DNA from 2 places in the Picosynechococcus sp. NKBG042902 genome. Region 1 is predicted to be linked to the other one. Evidence: predicted binding sites of a transcription regulator. Region 1 holds the regulator's gene; the other holds the start of a gene.
The links. Region 1 encodes HrcA, which represses chaperone genes, less so after heat shock. Its sites were predicted from a motif close to TTAGCACTCNNANNNTNNGAGTGCTAA; they were not measured.
Positions count from the first base shown of each region.

Region 2: groL (chaperonin GroEL) is a predicted target of HrcA. The motif match lies at 3,092-3,118, and genes of this name have one in related genera.

Region 1 covers NZ_CAWLTV010000056.1:21,953-28,104, forward strand. The annotation lists gene AACR41_RS02925 (carbonic anhydrase) at 1-388, shown strand, start outside; gene AACR41_RS02930 (NAD(P)H-quinone oxidoreductase subunit 4) at 479-2,059, opposite strand; gene AACR41_RS02935 (rhodanese-like domain-containing protein) at 2,380-2,736, shown strand; gene hrcA (heat-inducible transcriptional repressor HrcA) at 2,851-3,897, shown strand; gene AACR41_RS02945 (manganese efflux pump MntP) at 4,002-4,559, shown strand; gene AACR41_RS02950 (manganese efflux pump MntP) at 4,783-5,367, shown strand; gene AACR41_RS02955 (DUF3110 domain-containing protein) at 5,383-5,775, opposite strand; gene AACR41_RS02960 (hypothetical protein) at 6,116-6,152, shown strand, end outside.
Region 2 covers NZ_CAWLTV010000071.1:15,451-21,602, forward strand. The annotation lists gene AACR41_RS09600 (PAS domain-containing protein) at 1-1,301, shown strand, start outside; gene groL (chaperonin GroEL) at 1,386-3,053, opposite strand; gene AACR41_RS09610 (Rqc2 family fibronectin-binding protein) at 3,267-5,027, opposite strand; gene AACR41_RS09615 (hypothetical protein) at 5,085-5,666, opposite strand; gene AACR41_RS09620 (YcjF family protein) at 5,689-6,152, opposite strand, start outside.

The sequences.
Region 1 (6,152 bases):
CGATTGGCTCAAGCACGCCGAAGCCACCCGTCGCCTCGTCCGGGATACTTACCCCCACTGCGAAGGGGAAGAACTGGTTGAAACCCTCGTTGCGGAAAATGTCCTTGTTCAGATTGATAATCTCAAAACCTATCCCGTGGTGCGATCGCGTCTCCACCAGGGTAAGCTGAAAATCTATGGCTGGATCTACAACATCGAAAATGGCGAAGTGTTAGCCTACGACGAAACAAAACATGCTTATGTGAAGCCAGACTATAGCCTCATCGACGAAACGCCCTTAACGGAGCGCGAAGCCCTAGAGGGTTGCCCACTTCCCTATACCGTCGCTTCTGGCCAGAGTTTAGCGGGTTGGTACGGCGAAACTGATACCTTCTCTGTGAGTGGTTAGGCTGCCATTGCCGTCGCTATCTTCTTAACAAAAAAGACGGTGCCCATTAACACACCGCCTTGCAAAAATTATGGACTCCAGTTTGAATGATTAGCGAATCTCTGGGGCACGCAGAACCGCAACATCTAAACTGGGTGCCTGTGCCGTTTGCTGAAGACTCGGCACCGATTGGCGCAGGATCGCCGTTAGATTTTCCGTAGTAGAAGCATAGATCTGGGTCACAGCCTTCGGATACAGACCAATCCCAATAATCGGAATCAACAAGCAAGCAATCACAAAGACTTCGCGAGGCTCGGCATCGATCAGTTTTTCATGCGCCACAAGCTCTTTGTTTTCTGGGCCGTAGAGGATTTCTCGCAACATCGAAAGCAGGTAGATCGGCGTTAAAATGACGCCCACTGCTGCGAGGAAAACAATGATCACCCGGAAAGTAGGGCTATAGGCATCACTGGTCGCAAAACCGACGAACACCATTAATTCAGCAACAAACCCACTCATCCCCGGCAGTGCCAAGGAAGCCATCGAGCAGGTCGTCCACATCGCAAAAATTTTCTTCATCTTTTTGCCGACCCCACCCATTTCATCGAGCATCAGGGTGTGGGTACGGTCATAGGTGGCACCAACCATAAAGAAGAGACTCGCCCCAATGAGCCCATGGGAAATCATCTGCAACATGGCACCACTCGTCCCCAAATCGGTAAACGAAGCCATCCCAATTAGTACAAAGCCCATGTGGGAAATGGAGGAATAGGCGATTTTTCGTTTGAGATTACGTTGGGCAAAGGAAGTGAGGGCCGCATAAACGATATTGACGACTCCGAGGATCACGAGCACTGGGCCAAACAGGGCATGGGCATCGGGGAGCATCCCCGCATTCATCCGCAGTAGGGCATAGCCGCCCATTTTTAGGAGAATTCCGGCGAGGAGCATGTGGGCCGGGGCCGTGGCTTCACCGTGGGCATCGGGGAGCCAGGTATGCAGAGGGAAAATCGGTAACTTTACCCCATAGGCGATAAGCAGGCCACCATAAAGCAGCAGTTGGAGGTTAATGCCAAAGTCTTTCTGGGCGATCGCCGTCATATCAAAGGTGACCGTATCCCCATAAAAGGCCATGGTCAGGGCGGCAATCAGAATAAATAACGAACCGCCAGCGGTGTAGAGGATGAATTTCGTTGCGGCATAGAGCCGTTTTTTGCCACCCCAAATGGACAGAATCAGGTAAACCGGAACCAGTTCTAGTTCCCAGGTAAAGAAAAACAGCAGCATATCCTGCACGGCGAAGACAGCGATTTGACCGCCATACATCAGCAGCATCAGGAAATAAAATAGCTTTGGCTTAAAGCTTACGGGCCAGGCCGCCAAGATCGCCAAAGTTGTGATAAAACCCGTGAGAAGAATCAAGGGCATGGAAAGGCCATCGGCCCCCACTGACCACCGCAGATCGATTGCTTCGACCCAGGTGTAGCTTTCTACCAGTTGCAGATTCGGGTTGCCAAAATCGTAGCCCGTGTAAAAGGCCGTCACGATGATCAAAAAGTCAATTAAGCCAATGGTCAAGGCATACCAGCGCACTGTTTTCCCATCTTTGTCGGGGATGAGGGGCAAAAATAATGCCGCAATAATGGGAAATAAAATAATCGTGGATAACCACGGAAAATTTGCAAAGTTCATACAAACTCAAAAAAATTAATGGCTGTTTCTTAAAAAATGCAATATTTATAAATCATTAACGCAGAATAAAGGCGATCGCCAAGCAGAATGCTTTACCCTGTACCATCTTCAAAAAAGTGGGACAGAAGATCTAACGCCTCTAACGTTACTTGTACCATTCCCAAATTTTCTTGACCGACTCTCCGGGGGAACTGCAATACTCCTTAACTTTGACCCCCCCTAAGGTGAAGATCCCCTAGCAATTCAGCCTTGGCATTCCCAAACGCAGCCAGAAAATGCTAGAAATGCTCACTTCTTAACTTTTTATCAGTAGCTTGACCATGACCAACCCTAGTTCTAACCCACAACTCCAGGCCGTCAGTCCCACGGTGTTTGCCCAGCGCGTCGCCACGACCGAATCTTTGCAACTCATTGATGTGCGTGAGCCCGATGAGCTAGAGATTGTCGCCCTCCCAGGCTTTACCAATTTACCCCTGAGTCAATTTGAACAATGGGCTGCCCGCATTGCCGTGGACTTTGACCCCCAGGCAGAAACCTATGTGCTTTGTCACCATGGTGTGCGTTCGGCGCAAATGTGTTATTGGCTGCAACAACAAGGTTTTACCCAAGTGATCAATATTGAAGGTGGGATTCACCTTTACACCCTCTCTGTGGATCAAAGCCTACCGCGCTACTAGGGAAGAATGAGCTATACTAACCCAAACTTAGACCTTAAATCTTTCTTAAGTTAAGCCAAGTTTTTTTACTATTTTTTTATATTTCTTAGTTATTGAAAGCACTACTGTCGGCGTATGGTTGCTCAGAAAATTCTTAATCCCCGTCACCAAAATATTTTTCGAGCAACGGTCAACCATTACATTTCCACAGCGGAACCCGTAGGCTCCAAAACCCTTGTGGAGGAATATGACTTTCAGGTCAGTTCTGCCACCATTCGTAATGTGATGGGCAAGTTGGAAAAGGCAGGTTTCTTGTATCAACCCCACATCTCGGCGGGACGAGTCCCCTCTGATTCCGGTTATCGCTTCTATGTGGACGAGCTCGTCACCCCCAATTCCCAGACCCGCAAACGAGCGAGCCAAACGTTACAGGAACAGACTGCCGCAGAGTATTGGGGACTAGATGCGACCCTCCAGCGGGCAACGCAAATCCTGGCGACGTTAAGTGGTTATATTGCTCTAATCACGGTGCCCCATCAAAACCATGCTCGCCTACGCTATCTGCAGTTGCTCCCCCTGGGGGATCAGAAGGTGATGATGATCGTGGTGACGGATAGCTATCAACCCCAATCGTTGTCCTTGACCCTGGACTGTGACCCCGATGAGCTAGAGATTTTATCGAATTTTTTGAATCACCATCTCCAGGGGCGATCGCTCCAAGAAATTGCCAGCCTTGATCCCCAGGCTTTAGACGAAGACTTTCACCATTGTCAGCTGTTATTGGAGACGATTTTGGGTAAGATTGCCCAGATTGTGCCTAATACGATTGCGACGCCGATTCTAGTACGGGGCATTTCGGAAGTGCTGCGGCAACCTGAGTTTTCCCAAATTGAGCAGTTACAAACCCTATTACACTTGCTAGAGGCGAAACAAGAACAGCTACTCCCGGTGGTTTTTAGTGGTTTACCAGGCGATCGCCCGACACTCATTCACATCGGCACCGAAAATCCCCTAGAACCCATGAAAACCTGCGCCCTTATTTCCACATATTATTACCAAGAAAAAACGCCCGTTGGTAGTGTTGCGGTGCTTGGCCCGACGCGGATGTTCTATGAAAATGCGATCGCCTTAGTTGAAGCTACAGCAGATTATCTGTCTGAGAATTTAAAAGCCGCTTTTTAAAGTTTAAGAATCGTAGGAAATAAGGATCAAATAATTCAATTTTTTGTTTTTTTGTTGATGGCGATCGCCATAATCTTTTTAGGGGAGTACCCATAGGGGATTTCATGGACTTTGACTTAGATATTCTTCTCTTTGCCCTAGTGCTGAGTATTGACTGTTTTTCCGTCGCCCTTGCACTAGGAGCACGCCATTTTTCCCGCAAGCGGGCCTTATTTTTTGCGCTCAGTTCAGGTTTCTCTGGTGGCGGCGCTATTTCCCTCGGTTTTCTCCTGGGTAATTTTGCCCAATACATCACCTTCTATGATCAAGGAATTGCTTTTATTCTCTTGATTCTCATCGGTGTTCACATGTGCTACAGCGCCTACCGAGAAATGCAAAAACTCCCAGGCGATGATGATGAATCCAGAAAAATTCATGGCCTTTGGAAAATCCTTTTGGTCTCCAGCATTTCCAGTGTTGATTCTTTGGGGGTTGGTATTTCCCTTGGTTTAATGGGCAAACCTTTAATTCCCTATTCCCTGGGGATCGGAATTTCCGCCTTTTTTGCTACTTATGTGGGCTTATTTTGCGCACAATTAATTTCTAGTCAATTGAAGGAAAAGGTAGAGTTTTTTGGCGGTGGCATTCTGATTGCTATGGGCCTTAAAATGCTCTCAGTTTAACAGTTATCTGGCCTCAGTTTTTGTGAATCTAAAGTCGTCATTTTCCAAGTAAAAAGCAGATTGTTATTTCGCTCAATTTCACGAGAATTAGGATTTGTTTGTAGATAATTACTTTTTGGGAAGAATTTTTTAAATAATTTTGTGAAACTTGGGAACAATGAAAAAACTATGATAAATCGACCCACGATTTTTCGTTTATAGTAATAAATGCATTCTTTTCGAGTTGGCGATCGCCACGGCATTTATGGGTTTTGAATTAGACATTATTATTTTCGCCCTTGTCCTCAGTATTGACTCTTTTTCCGCTGCCTTAGCTCTTGGTATTCGCCACTTTTCTGGAAAACGGGCTTTATTTTTTGCGCTCAGTTCGGGGCTTTCTGAAGGGGTGGCGATCGCCATCGGCTTCATTTTGGGACGCTTTGCCCAGACTATAATTATGGCCTACGATCATTGGGTGGCCTTTGCCCTATTGGTTTTGGTGGGTGGACATATGTGCTACAACGCTTACCAAGAAATGCGAGCCAAGCCAGGCGATGACGATGGTGAATCCGTCAAAATCCATAGCCTGTGGAAAATTTTGTTTATTTCTAGTATCACCAGCATCGACTCTTTGGGGGTGGGCGTTTCCCTCGGCCTCATTGGTAAACCGCTTGTGCCCTACTCCCTCAGCATTGGCTTGGCTGCTTTTTGTGCCACCTATGGGGGCCTATTTTGTGCCAAACTCATTTCCGGGCACTTAGGTGAAAAGGTCGAGTTTTTTGGCGGCGGAGTTTTGATCGCCCTGGGCATTAAGATGCTATCGATCTAATCCATTCCGAATACACTACAAAAGCCCTTCTAATTGACGTCGAATGCGGTCTAATTCTGTATCCGACAAATCGTTTTCTGACGCTGTGGTTTGCTCTGCTGGCTGTTGCTTTCCCTCTGGATCCCAAGCTAAATCTGTCACATTTGCTTCGGGGGGCGTGGCTAATTCGCCAGCGGCAACGTGTTGCCAATCATAATCTGCATCCCGACAAAACTCGATAATGTCTTCTTCATCCATGGCTTCGATGGAGACGGGCGGGAAATCCTGGGCCTCCAACATTAGCCCAAACCGGGTGGCGTCATCTTCGTCTTCAAACATTAAAATCTTGTTGCGATCGCCAGTTTGGAGTGTGTGAATCCCTTCATTTTCCGTCCGGGCATTAAACAGCAAGACATACACGCGACTCATGGACTTTCTCCTTAGATGCTTACTAATCGGCTCCTTTTGGGGGAGGGTGATCAAATTGTTTATGATAAGGTGACGGGAAATTTCGCTCAAACCCTTTAAAATGGTACCGCTCGATTGGCAAATTGCGAATCTTCCCATGTTCAACCATGGTTTATTTTTGCTTGGTATCGATCTTAAGGGTGGCGATCGCCATCGTTGTTTTAGGGCCTTTTTGCTTAACAAGCCTTCATAAAACAGCAGTAGTGGAACTTTCCTGGAATCTTTTCTTTCATAGAGCCTAGACGCTCACTTTATCGAGGGAGCCTCTGACGGTATAACCCAACTGGGGAGGGGGACAGCCATGACAAAATTTTATGCACCGACCATTATTGGGGCAA
Region 2 (6,152 bases), on a different contig from region 1:
AGGAGAAAGGTCTCAATCTCATTTTTGATTTACGGGGTTTGCGGCACGGTTCTATCCAAGGAGATCCTGGGCGTTTACGACAAATCCTGACGAATCTGGTAAGCAATGCCATTAAATTTACCAACCAAGGGGAGGTGATGATTCGCTGTCAAACGGAGCGGGTTGGCGATCGCCTCGATTTTACCTGCTCAGTGACGGATACTGGCATTGGCATCGCCGCTGAAAAACTGAACGATCTTTTCGAGCCTTTTACCCAGTTAGAAGCAGGAACCACCCGGCGTTATGGTGGCACGGGTCTCGGTTTGGCGATTACCCAGCGTCTTTGTCAAGTGATGGGGGGCACCATTGAAGTGGTTAGTACCCCAGGGGAGGGGAGCTGTTTTACCTTCACCCTAGGGTATGGGGCGGGGCGTTCTCAACTGTCGCGGATGACCGCCGATAGCTTGCAGGGGCTAGAGATCCTCATCGTCGAAGAACAACAAACCCAACGGGAAATTTTGCGCGATGAGCTCCAAGCCTGGGGCGCCACTGTCCAAGCCGCAGCCAATGGCCAAGAGGCGATCGCCCTTTGGCAAACCCAGCCCCCCACCACCGCAACGCCCCTCCTGATCTTGGATCATTCCCTGAGGGAGATCGATGCCCTGACCCTCGCCCAAAATCTCCAACAGCTTTACCCCCAAAAAACCTGCCAGTTACTGCTGCTCACCACGTTTCCCTACAGTCCCACCGATCCCCAAAGCTTCCCCCAACTCACGGCAACCCACCACCTCGTCAAGCCGATTTTATCCCGTCCCCTGTGGCAGGCTTGTCGGCGTTTCTGTGAAAATTTCGCCCAGCCAAACGCTAGACCCCCAGATTCTGGCTCCCAACCTAGTGCAAGCAAACAGGGCCAAAAAATCTCGGCCCGCCTCCTCCTCGTGGAAGATAACCCCGTCAATCAAATTATTATTCGGGGCCTCTGCCAACAGTTTGGTTTTTCCGTCGATGTCGCCCCAGGGGGCACAGAAGCCCTACAAATGCTCCAAGCAACCCCTGAAAATCAACCCTATCGTTTAATTTTGATGGATTGCCTCATGCCCAAGATGAATGGCTTTCAGACGAGCCAACATATTCGCCGAGGTGGCGGCGGCGATCGCCACCGGCAGATACCGATCATTGCGCTCACCACCACCCTGGGAGAAGCCAACCAAGAGCAGTATTTGGCAGCAGGCATGAATGACTACCTCAGTAAACCCCTCAATCCCCAAACCCTCCGAGAAACTCTCAATCACTGGTTACAGGAACAGTCCCCGACGGGCTAATTTGATTTTGCGCCCAGAAAACAAAAAAGCACCCCGGAGGGTGCCCAATGCAGATAATGAATCTTTAAAAGGGTTCAGGAAAAATTACATCATTCCCATGCCAGGCATTCCCATGCCGCCCATGCCACCCATACCGGGCATACCACCACCCATGTCAGGGGCTGGCGCTTCGGGTTCGGGCTTCTCAACGACGAGGGCTTCGGTTGTGATCACCATTCCAGCGATGGAGGCTGCATTTTGCAGAACAGAACGGACAACCTTCGCCGGGTCAATGATGCCAGCGGCAATCATATCAACGTATTCGCCAGTGGCCGCATTGTAGCCAACGTTGAAGTCACTGGTACGAACCCGTTCCACAACCACAGAACCTTCGGCACCCGCGTTATCAGCCAATTGGCGGAGGGGCGCTTCTAGGGCGCGGGAAACGATATCGACACCGAGCTTCTCTTCGTCGCTACTGAGGCTTGCCTTCACTTCAGCGACCTTTTCAGCGAGGTGAATTAGGGTCGTGCCACCACCGGGAACAATCCCTTCATCGACAGCGGCTTTGGTGGCATTGAGGGCATCTTCGATGCGGAGTTTGCGGTCTTTGAGTTCAGTTTCGGTAGCTGCACCAACTTTGATCACAGCGACACCACCAGCAAGCTTGGCGATCCGCTCCTGGAGTTTTTCCATGTCATATTCGGAGTCGGTTTCAGCCAGTTGCTTACGGATTTGGCTAACGCGGGCGTCAATGTCAGCTTTGCTACCGCCACCGGAAACAATGGTGGTTTCTTCCTTGCTGATGGTGATTTTTTCGGCGTTACCGAGCATATCAAGGTCAATGGCTTCGAGGCTGAGGCCCACTTCTTCGGAAATGACCCGACCGCCGGTGAGGACAGCGATGTCCTGGAGCATTTGCTTACGGCGATCGCCAAAGCTGGGAGCCTTGATTGCAGCGGCATTGAGGACACCACGGGCTTTGTTCACAACGAGGGTCGCCAGGGCTTCCCCTTCCAGATCTTCAGCGATGATTAACAGGGGACGACCGGAACGGGCTACCTGTTCGAGGGCGGGCACGAGGTCGGCGATCGCCGAAATTTTCTTGTCGGTGAGCAAAATGTAGGGATTTTCAAATTCAACGATTTGCCGTTCCTGATCGGTGACGAAATAGGGGGAGATGTAACCGCGATCCAGTTGCATTCCTTCAACTACATCCAGTTCGGTGGCGAGGGACTTGGACTCTTCAACGGTGATGACACCATCTTTGGTAACTTTGGCCATGGCTTCAGAGATCATCCGGCCTACTTCTTCGTCATTCCCAGCAGACACAGCGGCCACCTGGGCGATCGCCTCTCCTTCAACGGGCTTGGCGATCGCGGCAACTTCCTTCACGAGGAACTTCACTGCCGCATCGATACCCCGGCGCAGAGCCACGGGATTTGCTCCAGCCGTCACATTTTTCAAACCTTCGCGGATCAACGCTTGGGCCATAACGGTGGCAGTGGTCGTGCCATCCCCAGCACTGTCATTGGTTTTCGCTGCCACTTCCCGGATTAACCGCGCCCCCGTATTTTGGAGCGGATCACTGAGTTCAATATCCTTCGCAACGGTGATCCCATCATTCACAATTTGAGGCGCACCATACTGCTTTTCGAGGAGTACATTCCGACCCTTGGGGCCGAGGGTGATTTTTACCGCATCGGCAAGGGCATTAATCCCTGCTTCGAGGGAGCGTCTAGAGTCATCCTTGAAAGAGACAATCTTAGCCATAGGAGTTTGCGTTATAAAGTTTTACGTCACTAGCAAATTTAGCACTCCTAGGGGGCGACTGCTAATGTTTTCTGGTTTCGGCGATGCAAACGGGCCAAAAGCTTTTGAAAAAAGGCTTTTCAAGCAATTTGTCTTTTGTGGCTACATATTTTCTTTAAAAAATCAAGTGAGGGATCTCATACCTTTCCCCCCAATGAACCGAAACCCTACCCCCTACTTTTTCTCGGACTGATCTGTGGATTGGGTTAATTTGGCGATCGCCGCCTTGGCCCGTTGGGGTTGACCCCAGAGAATCGTTTCTTGTTTATAAATGCACATCCCTGGTTTCGCTCCCTTGGGTTTATAGACGTGCTTGGGTTTGGTGTAGACGATGGGTACCTGATCACTCTGGCTGGCCCGACTGTAATAGGCCGCAAAATCCGCCGCCCACTGCAATTCCGCCTCATCGGGAACTGCACCAGGTTCTAGTCGTAATAAAACATGGCTACCGGGGATTTCTTGGCTATGGAACCAAAGATCATAATCATTGGCTACCCGAAACGTTAGATGATCATTTTGTTGGTTATTGCGCCCGATCCAGAGTTCTGATCCTCCTGGGGTGCTGTAAATGTGGGGTTTAGAAACCGCTTGTTTAGCAGTGGGTTCTCGGTTAGTTTTAAGGTAACCCCCGTGGATCAGTTCTGCCTGAATTTCCTGTAAAGCTTCCAAGTCAGTGGCATCTTCGTAATTCGCGATTTGTCCCAAACTGGCTTCAATGTGTTCGAGGTAATGAATTTCTGTTTCTACTTCCTTTAAAAGCGGTTGCACAATGTGATTTGCCCGCTTTAGTTTTTGGTGTTGTTTATAAAAAGCCTGGGCATTTTGGACAGCATTTTTATCCGGTTGGAGGGGAATTTTAACGCGATCGCCTGAGGCAAAATCCGTTAGGGCAATTTCGGTTAAACCCGGTTGCCACTCATGCAAATAGGCCATGAGTAAATCGCCGTATTGACGGTATTGATCCGCTTCGGTGGATTCCGTCAGGCGCGTTCGAAAAAGTTGGGCTTTTTGCTGCAATTTTGCCAACAGGAGACTAACTTTCTGGTTGAGTTGGTGGTGCAGTTGTTGGAATTGTTGTTGATTAAGGCGGCTTTGATAATAGTGATTGAGAGTTGGCTGTAGGGGCAAACAAGATTCATCCGGCTGCCAGGTTACCACTTGGTATTGGTTGCCCTGGAGCGTCAGGCAAAACTGCCGCTGTTCTAAGCAAGTGAGCCACCGTTGCCACTGCTGAAAAAGATTTTTCCAATCGTTAGCGGTGAGGGTATCCGTCGTTTGTTCAGGGGTTAGTTGGGCCGCGCCAATCATCCCTGCTAGGAGAATAGGACTCACGCCCCGGTAATTTTCGAGGATTTGTTTTTTCAGGGATTTGGGTAATAGGGCGATTCTTTCTTGCCAGCGTTCAAAGGACTCTGTGGGACTGGGTGCTGTTTTTGTCAGGGCCGGGGGAAATTCGTAGGGTTGGCCGGTTTGGACGGGGCGGACGGTGGAGCGATCGCCACTAATTTGTTGGGCTGTGGTGACAATTTGCTGATCGGCATTGGCGAGGATTACGTTGCTATGTTTCCCCATAATTTCGACGTACAAATGCCATTGGGGGACTTCTCCAGGGCGGCGACCAAACTGAAAATCCACGACCCGTTCCCAGGGTTGAATCAGTTCAATTCCCAGCAAGGCTGAACCTTTAATCAAGTGGCGCAGTTGGTCGCTAAAGGTAAAGGTATCGGGATCCCTGGGGGGGCGATCGCCTAAATGCATTCTGGCGGCCTGGGGGTGCCAAGATAACCAGAGCCATTCCCGTTTTTCGAGGGTGCGCAGGGCTAAACAGAGGGTTTGTTTGTCGTATTGATAAACTTGTTCGAGGCGCGCCGGAACCCAGTCCCGCTGCAATTCCGTGACCAGGGCCACCAAGGTTGTGTAGTCTACTGCCTGAATTTTCATTGCTGCTCAATTCTCCCCAATGCCGATGCCACGGATGCGCAGTCTTGGATCTTAGGGGCTTTCGCTAAAACTATCCAGGTAAGCGCCGATATATTTTTCCATCCGCTCGATGAAATAGGCCGAAAACAGTTCCCCATAGTCTGCTTCTACGAGGGCGATCGCCTCATTTAAACGGTGATGACCACAGGCGATAAACTGCGCCGTAGAAATGGCATGGAACTGCGATTCTGCCCCAGGCACATTATTTTTAAACGCATCAATGTAGAGTCCTCGCACCCGACGCACATAGTCGGTTTCCCAATCGCTAAATTCAACGGTGCCGATGCTGGGAAACGACAATTCCACATTTTTCATAAAGCCCATCACCATGTTCATACATTGCCGGGTCTGCTCGATGGGGAGCGCTTGTTCTGCCCCGCGCCGATAGGCCCATTGGGTGATGCCGTTGGTCACTTCTAGGGCACGTAGTTTTGCTAGTTTATCTAGAGTTGCCGCAGGGAAACGATCCAGATCTTGCAATTGCTGTTCAATTTCGGCTTGGAAACCAGCAAAATCCGCCGCAAAAAATTCCTTGAGTTCGTAAATTTCCGCTAATTTCTGCCAGTTAATCTGTCGCTGTGGTGCCATAATCATGCCTCAAGCTTCCGTGCAAAATCTACCATTCATCCCGCCGTCGCCGTTGGGGTGCCGTCCATTCCAACTCCGCCAACTCTGGATCTTCTTCCAGTTCAATTTGCCACACTTCCTTAAAGGGATTGACAACTTTTAGAATGGCATCGCCGACAAAATCTTTGACAAACTCATCTTTTTTACTGAGCTTAAACTGTTCCTGCACTACTTCCGTGATCCCACCATCGCCCCAATCCTGGTCATGACGGAAATATTCAATGAAACTTTTGCCCGCGATGCGCGTGAGGTAGGCGGCTGTCACCCCCTGGATTGCTTTGCCCACGAGGTAAGTGGCAATGTTCGTTTGGAGAATTTTTGCAAGAATTTCCACCGCCCCTTTAACAACCCCTAAACTGACCAGGGTTTTCCCGAGGGAGACGGCTAATTCTTTACCGCGATCGCCATCGATTTCGCAGCCATACACCCGACCAATTTCCATCACCATCTGGG